2 regions of the Nocardia lasii genome follow, and region 2 is predicted to be linked to the other one. Evidence: predicted binding sites of a transcription regulator. Region 2 holds the regulator's gene; the other holds the start of a gene.
The links. The regulator HspR, encoded in region 2, represses chaperone genes until heat shock. The targets are predictions, from matches to a motif close to ANNTGAGTNNNNNNNACTCANNT.

Region 1: lon (endopeptidase La) is a predicted target of HspR. The motif match lies at 3,454-3,476, and genes of this name have one in related genera.

What each region holds. Positions count from the first base shown of each region.
Region 1 is NZ_JBHSQN010000005.1:108,388-114,568, forward strand. Features, by position in the region: gene ACFP3H_RS10970 (glycosyltransferase) at 1-740, opposite strand, end outside; gene lon (endopeptidase La) at 821-3,439, opposite strand; gene pgfA (cell envelope lipid trafficking protein PgfA) at 3,590-4,663, opposite strand; gene ACFP3H_RS10985 (DUF2613 domain-containing protein) at 4,660-4,830, opposite strand; gene ACFP3H_RS10990 (Rv1157c family protein) at 4,862-5,632, opposite strand; gene ACFP3H_RS10995 (TetR/AcrR family transcriptional regulator) at 5,713-6,181, shown strand, end outside.
Region 2 is NZ_JBHSQN010000004.1:41,265-47,445, forward strand. Features, by position in the region: gene ACFP3H_RS09695 (FAD-binding oxidoreductase) at 1-677, shown strand, start outside; gene ACFP3H_RS09700 (hypothetical protein) at 670-846, shown strand; gene ACFP3H_RS09705 (hypothetical protein) at 912-1,325, shown strand; gene ACFP3H_RS09710 (globin domain-containing protein) at 1,734-2,903, opposite strand; gene ACFP3H_RS09715 (heat shock protein transcriptional repressor HspR) at 3,508-3,855, opposite strand; gene dnaJ (molecular chaperone DnaJ) at 3,909-5,111, opposite strand; gene grpE (nucleotide exchange factor GrpE) at 5,130-5,684, opposite strand; gene dnaK (molecular chaperone DnaK) at 5,681-6,181, opposite strand, start outside.

The DNA of each region.
Region 1 (6,181 bases), on a different contig from region 2:
TGCTCGGTGGGGGCCAGGTCGGGCAGTAGGGGGCCGACGAAGTGGACCTGCGGGGGGAGGTCGCTGCGGGGGAATTCGAAGGAGGCGGTGCTGCCCTGGAGGTACAGGTCGGGCGAGGTGCACAGGTCGAAGACCGGGGCCGAGGTGCGCGGAAGGCCGACCGCGGCGCGCACGGTCTGGTAGTGGCGGTGCACGTCGCCGAAGAGCAGGCGGGGCACCAGGGGCAGCATGAGGCGGTTCACCAGCCGTGCGGCGGCCGAGCCGGGGAGCTTGCCGGATCCGATCGGGGGCACGTCGCGGCTGGCCATGGTGAGGATCGAGACGCCGTAGGTGGCGAAGGGCGGGCCGTCGAGTTCGCGCAGGATCGCGGCGGCCATGAAACCGGGGTCGGCCAGGACGAGATCGGCGGGGTAATGCGTCAGGATGCGGCGCACGTCGCTGAGTTGGCCGGGGATCTCGTCGAGGAACAGGTGTTTGATGTCGAACTTCACCCCGGCCAGGCCGGTCAGGCCCACACGCTGCGGATACAGCTCGTCGGGGGTGCGGCCGAGCGGGTCGGTGGCGTCGCGGATCGGTTCGTAGACCGCGCCCGCCCGCTCGACCGCCCGCTGATGCCGGGCGCCGGTGTACCAGTGGACCTCGTGACCGCGCGCGACGAGCTCCCGCGCGATCGGGATCGCGGGATTGACGTGCCCGGCGATCGGCGTACTGCAGATGAGCACTCGCAGCGGTTGATTCATGTAGGCAACTACGAGTCACCGAAGGGCGCGGTTCACCGCGACAACGCGGGCGGAGGTGAATCCGCCCGCGTTGTCAGGGGTCAGGCCGAGACCGCCACCGGGGGTGCGGCGGGTTCGGCGATCGGTTCGATCGCGTAGGCCAGGATGTCGGCCACGTCCGCGACGGGGCGCACGGTCAGGGCCGCCAGCACCTCGGCGGGGACCTCGTCCAGGTCCGGCTCGTTGCGGGCCGGGATGAAGACGGTCTTCAGGCCGGCGCGCTGGGCGGCGAGCAGCTTCTGCTTCACGCCGCCGATGGGCAGGACGCTGCCGTTGAGGGTCACCTCGCCGGTCATGCCCACATCACCGCGCACCGGGCGACCCAGCGCCAGCGACACCAGGGCGGTGACCATGGTGACGCCCGCCGAGGGACCGTCCTTGGGGACCGCGCCCGCCGGGAAGTGGATGTGGATATTGCGGTCGAGGACCTTCGGTTCGAGGCCGATCTCCTCCAGGTGCGAGCGCACGTAGGTGAGCGCGATCTGGGCCGATTCCTTCATGACATCGCCGAGTTGGCCGGTCAGGGTCAGCGAGCGTTCGCCTTCGGCGCCGTTGGCCTCGATGTAGAGCACGTCGCCGCCCGCACCGGTCACCGCGAGGCCCGTCGCGACGCCGGGGACGGAGGTTCGCTCCATCGAGTCCGGGGTGAAGCGGGGGCGGCCGAGGTAGTCGGTGAGGTTGTCGACATCGATGGTCAGGTTGGTGGCCTGGCCGGTGGGTTGGGGGCCCGCGTCGATGTCGATGACGTTGTCGTAGCCCAGATCCGAGTCGTAGCCGAGCAGGGCGCCGTCGCCGAGCGAACCCTTGTCGACCAGCGTGGAGTCCGACAAGGCCGCGTCCGCGTCACCGAGGCCCGCGCCACCACCGAGCCCAGCGCCATCACCAAGCCCAGCGCCGTCACCGAGCCCAGCGCCATTGCCGAGGCTCGCGCCGGACCCCATTACGCCGCCGACCTCGACACCCGACTCGGCCACGCTGAGTGGGTTGCCGTCGCCGACGACCAGCCGAGTTGCCGCCTTGCGCAAGGCTTTTGCGACGAGGCGCTCCATCTGACGCACCCCCGCCTCACGCGTGTAGTTGGCCGCGATCTCACGCAACGCCGCCTCGGTGATCGAAACCTCGTCCGCCGTCAGCGCATTGCGTTCCAGCTGACGCGGCACCAGGAAGTCCCGCGCGATGGCCACCTTGTCGGCCTCGGTGTAGCCGTCGACGGTGATGAGCTCCATGCGGTCCAGCAGGGGGCCGGGGATGGTGTCCATGACGTTGGCGGTGGCGATGAACAAGACGTTGGACAGGTCGAGGTCCAGGTCGAGGTAGTGGTCGCGGAAGGTGTGGTTCTGGGCGGGGTCGAGGACCTCGAGCAGGGCCGCGGCGGGGTCGCCACGGAAGTCGGAGCCGACCTTGTCGATCTCGTCCAGCAGGACAACGGGATTCATCGAACCCGCCTCCTTCACCGCGCGCACGATCCGACCGGGCAGCGCGCCCACGTAGGTGCGGCGGTGGCCACGGATCTCGGCCTCGTCGCGCACCCCACCGAGGGCGACGCGAACGAACTTGCGGCCCAACGCTTTCGCGACGGATTCGCCCAGCGAGGTCTTGCCGACACCGGGCGGACCGACCAGCACGAGCACCGCGCCCGAACCGCGCCCACCGACCACTTCGAGTCCACGGGCGGCCCGACGCGAACGCACGGCCAGGTACTCGACCATCCGGTCCTTGACCTCCTCGAGGCCGTGGTGATCGGCGTCGAGTACGGCACGCGCGGCCGAAACATCGCTGCTGTCCTCGGTTTTCACCGACCACGGCAGGTCGAGGACCGTGTCGAGCCAGGTGCGGATCCAACCGGACTCGGGGCTCTGATCGCTGGCCCGCTCCAACCGGCCCACCTCGCGCAACGCCTCGGCGCGCACGTTCTCGGGCAGGTCGGCGTTCTCCACGCGGGTGCGGTAGTCGTCGGCGCCGTCGGGTTCGTCCTCGCCGAGTTCCTTGCGGATGGCGTTGAGCTGCTGGCGCAGCAGGAACTCGCGCTGGGACTTCTCCATCCCGTCGCGCACGTCCTCGGAGATCTTGTCGGTGACCTCCACCTCGGCGATATGGTCGGTGATCCACTCGATCTGACGGATCAGGCGCGCGGCGAGGTCGGGGGTCTCGAGCAGTTCGCGCTTCTGCTCGTTGGACAGGTAGGGCGCGTAGCCCGCGGTGTCGGAGACGGCCTCGGGATTGTCGAGCTGGTTGACGATGTCGATGATCTGCCAGGCCTCGCGGCGTTGCAGCACGGCCACGACCAGCTTCTTGTACTCGTCGGCGAGCTCGCGCACGCGCTCGTCGGGCTCGACGGCCTCGACGGGTTCGGCCTCCACCCACAGCGCGGCGCCGGGCCCGGTCACCCCGTGCCCGATCCGCGCGCGACGCTCGGCCTTCAATACCGCCGCGGGCGCGCCGCCGCGCATCCGACCGACCTGTTCGATGGTCGCCACCACACCGTAGGACGCGTAGCCCTCGTCCAGGCGCGGCGCGACCAGCACGGCCCCGGTCTTGCCCGCCTGGGCGGCGTCGATGGCGGCCTGCGCGGACTCGTCCAGTTCGATGGGCACGACCATGCCCGGCAGCACGATCGGCTCGGTCAGGAACAGCACCGGCAGGTTCTGAGCTGTAGTCATATCGACCCTTCCAAAGTTGAGCTTTGCTGACTCAACATGGACTACCGGGCCTTTGTTCCCGCAGGTGAGGGCGTTCACTCACGGCGAACGAAAACACCTCGGCCTCCGCCGACACGGTGTCGGGGAGGCCGAGGTGGGTGCTACCGGGTGCTACGGGTTGCGTTTGATCCGCTCGGTGGGCGGGTCGAACGCGCGGCCGCGACCGGCCGACGAACCCCCGCTGAGCAAGCCGAGGACGATGCCCGCGATCAGGGCGATCGCGCCGGCGATGCCGAGCACCACCGGCAGGGTGCTGCCGTAGAGCGAGAGCTTGTCCAGGCTCTTCTGGGTCACACCCATCTGCGCGTCGATGGTCTCCTCGTCGAAGACGATGTGCGACTTCAGCGCGGTGACATCGACCTGGTCGGCGCTGCGGCCGTAGTACAGGTGGATCTTCTCGCCGCCCTTGAGGACCGCGCCCGTCTTCGGCTCCACCCACAGGTCGCGGGTGTTGGTGTAGAAGCGGGTCATGGTGACCGGCTCGTCGCCCTCGAGGCCCCACTTGGCGGCGGGCAGGCTGAGCTTGTTGGTCGGCGCCTGCACGACGTCCCACATGTTCGTGACCGGGATGGACTGGCGGAAGTGGTACACGGTCACGCCGTTGATCTGCGTTTCCTCGAGGAAATCGATGTCGTAGGTGGCGCGGGCGTTGAGGTCGAAGTACGGGTAGGACTTCTTCTCGGTGCCGATCGGGAAGCGGTACTGCAGGCCGCGACGCTGCGACTCCTCGGCCACCGAGGCGCCCGACTTGTCGACGGTGACCGCGATCGAACCGTTGGGCGCGGCGTCGATCGGCTGACCGGTGACGCGATCGATGGTGACGCGGTCGATCGAGGCGGTCAGGATGCCGCTGTCGCCGTCCCGGTCGTCGCGACGCAGGGTCTGACCGGCCTGGACGGTCATCTCGTCGGCGCCCGAGGGCTCCTCCACGGTCAGGAACCGCTGGGAGACGACCGGCACGTTGGTGTCGACCTTGGCCGACCCCTCCGGCGAGGTGAGCGAACGCGAGTCGAGCACCAGGCTCTCCTCACCGGGCACGCTCTTGGCCACGGTGGTGATGCGCAGATCGAGCGGGGTCTTGGCGACCCGGTCGACGGTGTAGCTGGGGATCATGACGGCGGCCGCGAGCAGCAGCGCGCCGAGACCGACGAGTAGGCAGGCGATCAGCCTGCGCACGTTGCTCATCGCGAGCCGTACTGCACGTTGCCGAGCACCGACGAGCCCGGGTCACCGGATTCCTCGGGCGACGGGATCGAATTCTGTTGCGCGGCCGCGGTGATGCCGATGACGGCGATCACCCCGAGCACCGCGCCGGCCAGCCCACTGACCAGGCCGGGGACGACAAACTTCATAGATCGAACTCCAATTGCGTGGTGCGAGAACTCAGCCGACGGAGAAGAAGCCGACGGTCGGGGCGAACGAGCAGGTGCGGTCACCGTCGGCGGTGGTCGTGGTGAGCGAGCCGCTGATCACCGCGGCGACCCGACCCGCGCCGGTGTCGGCGATGGCGGTGAGGGTGGCCGGGCCGTCGGCGTTGATGCCGGACTCGGTGGTGAGCGGCTGGGTGCCGGTGCGGCGGTTGTCGAGGTTGACCCACTGCACCGTCATCGGCGGATTCTGCACCACGGTGGCGGTTTTCGTGCCGAGCGCGGTGAAGACGAAGCCGGTCTGGTCGGCGGCCGGTCCCGGCGGGGGCAGTTCGGCGGGGCCGGGCACGGCCAGCGCGGTGCCGACCGAGTCCGAGGTCGGGCCGATGCAGCCCTTGCCGATGGTCGGGTAGAGGAACTGCGCGATGCGCGGACCGTCCGACGGGGGCAGTTCGGGGCCGCCGCCGCCACTGCCGTCGAGGAAGGTGATGACCCGCTCGAGGGTGGACTTGACCTGCGCCGGAATGCCGGGGGTGGCCAGCAGGACCCGCGCCTGAGCCAGGATCGCGGCCTGTCCGCCGTCGGCGATGAGGCCGGGGGCGGAGATGGCGCCTACGATCGTCGGTGCCAGCGCGGCGAGGGTCTCGGAGGGGACGTTCTCCGCGATGGCGGGAACGCCGGGCTGCGAGGCGGGTGCCGCCAAGGCGGGTGCGGGCGCCACGAGGGCCGCACTCGCCGCTAGGACGAGTGCGGACAGGGCGGTCCGCGATGCTCGGGTGCTCAGCACTGGTCGGTCCTTCGTTCGAGGGATGGAGCAAGCGACCCGGAATTATCAGTGTTATCCCGGGTTTCAGATACTTTGGAGAGGTGACTACAGCGGACAGGCGGTATGGGGGTCGTACGGTCGTCGCGCGCAAAGCCGAACGACGACTGCGATTCCTGGAAGCAGCGACGCGAATCTTCGCCGAACGCGGGTACGCCACGTGCTCGCTCGCCGAGGTGTGCGCGGCGGCCGGACTGTCCAAGCGGCAGTTCTACGAGGAGTTCGAGACCCGCGAGGACGTGCTGGTCGCGGCCTACGACCGCATCCAGGACGACGCCGCCGCGGCCGTGGCCACCGCGCTGATCGCCCTTGGCACCACCGAGCCCGAACTCGCGCTGCGCGCCGGCTTCGGCGCCTACCTGGAATCGCTGGGTTCCGACCCGTACCGCGCGCAGGTGGCGCTGATCGAGGTGGTCGGGGTCAGCGATCGGATGGAGAACCATCGCCGCGACCGCCGCCACGCCTGGTCGGTGCTGATCGCCGGGGCGCTGGCCAGGGTGGGCGTGCGGTTGC
Region 2 (6,181 bases):
GACTGATCGGCGACTTCGTGCCGTTCGAGGCGGGCGGGTCGGTACAGGTGGAGGTACCCCAGCATCCCGGGGTGCGGCGGCGCCTGTCGCCCGCACTGCCGCCATCGCTGGACGGCAAGCTCGAATTCCATGTGCGGACGGTGCCAGGGGGGTGGTGCTCGAGTTCTATCGTCGCCGACACCAAACCGGGTGATCAGTGGCGAATCAATGCTCCCCATGGGGTTTTCGCGGTTGATCCCGATGCGGTGGAGCTGGTGATGATCGCCGGGGGTACGGGGCTGGCGCCGATGCGCGCGCAGATTCTGGACCTGGCGCGGCGGGAGACACCCCCGCGCACCTATCTTTTCGTCGGTGGGCGCTCGCCACGTGATCTCTACGCCAACGACATGCTGTTCCTGCTGGCAGGCGAATTGCCTTGGCTTTCAGTGATTCCGGTTATCGAGAATCCGGATGATCCTGCGGTGCGGGATGAATGGCACGAGCAGACCCGCTCGGATATCGGCTTCGGGCCCGCGGAAATGCTGCACGGGACGCTTGCCGACGTGGCCGCCGCACACGGGCCGTTCACCAAACATCAAGTGCTGGTGTGTGGTTCGCCCGCGATGGTGCGCACCACGGTCGACCGCCTGATCGAATCAGGAACTCCCGCGACGAATATCATCGCCGAAGGTGCCTGAAAGCTGCGTCCTGAAGAAGCGCCACTACGAAGCGACGCAGTTCACCCGCCGTTTGATGGCTGACGACACACCCGCACGGATACGGGGATACCTGACAGCCGTTGCCGACGTACTGACCGCGCTCGACGCCAAGGCGAAGAAGTCGATGACAACTGGTCGGGAGCCGTAGCCGCCGCCTACAACGAAGCGCACACGGAGTGGCGAGCCGGGGTCACCGCTAGCAGAGGAGATTCCATGAGCACGCATATTTCCCGCTTGGACGATGCACTGACAAGGTCACGTAGCGAGGATGGATCGACGCGAGTGAATGCGATCCCAGACCTTGGCCTGATGATCAGCGAGCCGGAGGCTAGAGCTAGGCTTGTTGAAATGCTGGACGACGACATCGTCACGATGGAGGTCGATGCAGCAGAAGCGCTCGTCCGCCACGGAGGAGATGCGGGGCTTGCGGCTGTGCTCGACGTTCTCGGACGGAGACGTGATGACCCAGATGCGGACTATATTGCATACCGATTGTGCGAATTGGATGCCAGTGGCGAACAGCCGATTATGGATATCGCAGAATCCATACGAGGACATCTTTCCGAGAATGCCGTGGCGGGTCTCGACGACTTGATAGTCCTGCGATTTCCTAACAGGGAAAAGTAGGCCGTGAGATCGGGTTATCCGATTAATAGCCTGGTCGCATGAAGGAGATCCGCGCGGGTGGCCCGTAAGTGGTCGGGGAAGATCGGGCTGGACGACGAGTTCGAGGCTGCCGTCGCCACGATCGATCAGTATGCGAGCTTCGAGGAAGACAGCGCCCCGTGGCGAAGCTGATCCTCGATACCGGGGTGCTGGTCGCCAGTGATCGCGGCACGGTCGACCTGACCGGCATCATCAGTGACAACGACAATGTCGCTGTGACGATCGTAGTGATCGCGGAATACCTCACCAGGTCGCCGGTCAGACCGACCCCGCGAGACAGGCGAACTCGCGAGCGTTCCTCGCCGAGTTCCGTGCCATCGTGCCGAGCATCCTGTACGACGACGCGATCGCTGACTGGTCGGCTGACTCTCAGAACAATGGATCGTGGCGGATCGATTGGGCTTGGGTGCCTGCTGCCATGAGGCGGAACTTGGTGGTTTGGACCATGGAGGGGGAGCCGACTATTTGGACGTCGCGGTCGGACCAGGGGCCGTAGCTGGCGACCACCTTGCCGATCTGGCCGGTCATGCGGGGTTCGAGGCCGGGTAGGTCGGGGTGGGGGTTGTCGGAATCGACGTACCACCATGGGTTTTCGTCGCTCTCGGTGACGGGGGTGACGGTGAGCCATTTGTTGGCGACGGCGAGCTGGCTCAGGACCTGGAGGTCGTAGAGGTCGCACGGGTGGTGACCGCCGACGAACAGGTGGACCTTCGGGTTGACGCGGCGCTGGGCCATCGCCATGATCTGGGCGCGCAGGGGGGCGATGCCGGTGCCGCAGCCGACCATCAGCATCTTGCGTTTGGTGTTGCGGGGAACGCCGAGACCGCCGAGAGGCGAACCCAGCCGCCACTTGTCGCCGACGGCGGTGTGCGCGACCATCGCCGGACTCACCCACCCGCCGAGCACACTGCGGATGTGGAACTCGATCTCGCCGTTGGCATTCGACGGATTCGCGGGCGAGAGGTAGCGCCACATGCGGGGGCGTGAGGGGACCTCGACGCTGAGGTACTGGCCCGCGGCGTACTGCATCGGCTGGTCGAGTTGGACGCGGATGATCGACAGGTTGCGCAGCACCTCGCGGCATTCGACGACGGTGCCCGACCACGCCGCGGGCGTGACCTCCTTGTCGGCGGCGGCGATCATCGCGCCGCTGATGGTGGCCAGGCCCTCGTCCCAGGCGTTGGCGACCTCGTCGGTCCACATCTCGGTGCCCGCGAACTCGCGGATCGCGGTCTTGAGCGAGTTGGCCACGGCCACATAGTGAGCCGGTTGCACGCCGTACTTGCGGTGGTCGCGCCCGAGCTGGGCCAGGAACGGCAGGAGCTTGTCGGGCTCCTCGAGCCGGTCGAGGGTGTAGGAGATCGCTTTGACGAGTCGATCACGCTGGGAGTCCATGGCGGCTGGGAAGTAGTCGCGGACACCGGGATAGTCGGTGAAGAGGATCGAATAGAACGACCTCGACAGCTTCTCGGTTCCACCGTCTTCCGCAGCAACCGCCTTGAACGTAGTACGGATCAAAGCGACAGTCCGCGAATCCATATGTGTCACAACCTCGTTTCGCCATCGAACGCTAGCCGCGCCGGCGAGTGACGGGCTGGGAAAACACTCGTCAGCAGCCGATGCGAGAAGTCTAGGCGAGGTTTGCCAGCTTCGGAATCGTACTCTTAAACATCACGCGTGTAATTCTCGAAAAACAAGGTGCGACTCATGATTGCCTCACCAAAACATACCTACAGATCGTTAATTGACGGTGAACAGTGCCTCACGTACCTCGAAAGTTCCTGGCATAACACCCATTTCGGTGCTATCGCAGCTGGTAGAGCGACTCCTCCGCTACGGCGCACCGCCGCCACAATCCGACGCGCCGTGCCGTGACACGCGGGGCAGCAATCTCGGAGTGGCTGACCGACAGCGCCGAATTACGCGCCGTCCAGGGCGAATTCAGCGTCCACCCAGCAAACTTTTCGAGCTCGTCAGCGATATTTCGCCACCTCAACGCCCTGCGCGGCAACATCGAGCCGGCAACATCGCGAATAAGTGAGTTGCTGGAGAGTCACCAGCGAGTCGCCCGAGATTGCCCGGAACGACAACGGCCCCCGGCTCCCACCCACCGAAATGGTCGAGAACCGGAGGCCCGCTGGTGTCAACGACGGTTACGCGGCTGCCACACCACCAGCGCGGTACTGCGCTGCGGCGGCGACAGATCCGGCCGATAGCCGGCCCGCAACCGCTCCAACTCCGCGCTCATCTCCTCGACGCGCTGCTGCAACGCCTCCACCTGATTGGTGAGTTCGATGATGCGCTTGATCCCGGCGAGATTGACGCCCTCGTCCTGCGACAGCCGCTGCACCTCGCGCAGCACCTCGACATCGCGAGCCGAGTAACGCCGACCGCCACCCGAAGTCCGTTGCGGGGTGACCAGACCCAGCCGGTCATAGGTACGCAACGTCTGCGCGTGCATACCGGCCAGCTGGGCCGCCACCGAGATCATGAAATACTCGGCACGCGCGGCCGCACCCGAAACGGACTTCGGATCATCGGACACTACGCACCGGCCCAGCCGGCCCGCGGCTCGAAACCGCTGGCCTTCTCCGCCTCCTGATACCGCTTGAGCGCATCGGTGGCATCGGAATCGAGCGACTGCGGCACCGCGACCTTCACCGTGACCAACAGATCACCGGCACCACCGGCGGCACCACGCTTGGGCACCCCGCGACCACGCACCCGCAGGATGCGACCGTCGGCGGTCCCCGCGGGCACCTTCACCCCGACCCGACCGTCCAGCGTCGGCACCGACACGGTGGTCCCGAGCACCAGTTCGCTGTAGCTCACCGGCAGCACCAGGGTGAGGTCGTCGCCCTGACGGCCGAACACCTTGTCCTGACTGACATGCACGGTCACATACAGATCGCCCGACGGCGCGCCACGAAGGCCCGCCTCGCCCTGACCGGCCAGCCGGATCTTCTGACCGTCACTGACACCGGGCGGAATCCGCACGGTGATGGTGCGGGTGCGGTTCTGGATACCGGTCCCCGAGCAATCCGAACACGGATCGTCGATGATCGAACCCGTACCGCGGCAGTCGTCGCAAGGCTCACTGAACCCGAACGCGCCCTGATTACGGCTGACCACGCCCGCACCGTTGCAGTGCGGACACACGCGCGGACTGGTGCCCGGCTTGGCACCGCTGCCGTGGCAGGTCGTACACGGCGACGGGCTGGTCATCCGCAGCGGAACAGTGACGCCCTGGGCGGCCTCCCGGAAACCCAGCGTCGTCTCGGTCTCCACATCGGCGCCGCGCCGCGGCCGGGTCGCCGCCCGGCCGCCGCCACCCCGGTTGAACAGCCCACCCAGCAGATCGCCGAGCCCGCCGTCCCCGGCAGCGCCCGCGCCACCGGCCTGACCGAAGATGTCACCGATATTGAAGTCCTGCGAGAAACCACCACCGGCACCGGCACCGGGGGTGAACCCGCCACCGCCGCCGTAGCCGCGCCCACGCCCGCCGCCACCGGCGAACATGCGACGCGTCTCGTCGTACTCCTTGCGCTTGGCCGGGTCCGACAGCACGGCGTTGGCCTCACTGACGGCCTTGAACCGCTCCTCGGCCTTGGTGTCACCCGGGTTGGAATCCGGATGCAGGTCACGCGCCAGCTTGCGGTAGGCCTTCTTGATCTCGTCCTGCGAGGCGCCGGAGGAGACACCCAGCTCCTTGTAGAAGTCCTTTTCGATCCACTCCCGTTGGCTCACCGGGCATCTCCTCCTTTCCTACTGCTCGTTCGCGTCGGCATCTGCGTCCGATGCCCCCGCGGTCTCGGCGTCGGTCACCCCGACCAGCGCGTGCCGAAGCACGCGGTCGCCGAACCGATAACCCTTGCGCATGACCAGCCCGATCACCGGATCGGCGCCCGAACCCTCATGCTGCACGGCCTCGTGCAACGTGGGGTCGAACGGGTCACCGACGGCGCCGAACTCGACCAGACCCTGCTTGGTGAGCGCGGTCTCGAGCTTGTCGGCGACCGACTTCAGCGGACCGGTCTCCAGGTCGCCGTGCGCCCGCGCCCGGTCCAGATCATCGAGGACCGCGAGCAATTCGGTGACCACCGACGCCTTGGCGGCATCGATATTGGCCTGCCGGTCGCGCTCGACGCGGCGGCGGTAGTTCGCGTATTCCGCGGTCAACCGCTGCAGGTCGGCGGTGCGCTCGGCCAGCTCATCGCTTTCCGGCGCGACATCGACGGGGGCGGAGTCCGCCGCAGCGGCCTCCGTGTCCTCGACGATGTCGGCGATCAACTCCTGCTCGGAGGAGTTCGCCTCGGTCACTTCTTGTCCGTGTCGACCGGCTCGTCCACGACCTCGGCGTCGACGACCTGATCGTCATCGGCCTGGCTCGGACCCGCGCCGTTGCCCGACTGCGCGTCGGCGGCGGCGGTGGCCTCGTAGATCGCCTGGCCGAGAGCCTGCGACTCGGTGGCCAGCTTCTCCACGGCCGACTTCACCGCGGAGATATCGGTGCCGTCCAGCGCGGCCTTCGCCTCGGCGACCGCGGACTCCACCTTCGCCAGCTGATCGGCCGACACCTGCGCGCCGCCCTCGCTCAGCTTCTGCTCGTTGATGAACTTCTCGGTCTGGTGCACCAGCGACTCGGCCTGGTTGCGGGTCTCGGCCTCCTCACGGCGCGCCTTGTCGTCGGCGGCGTGCGCCTCGGCGTCGGCGACCATGCGGTCGATCTCCTCCTTGGACAGACCGGAGCCGTCCTGGATCTTGATCTTGTTCTCCTTGCCGGTGCCCTTGTCCTTCGCGGTGACGTGCACGATGCC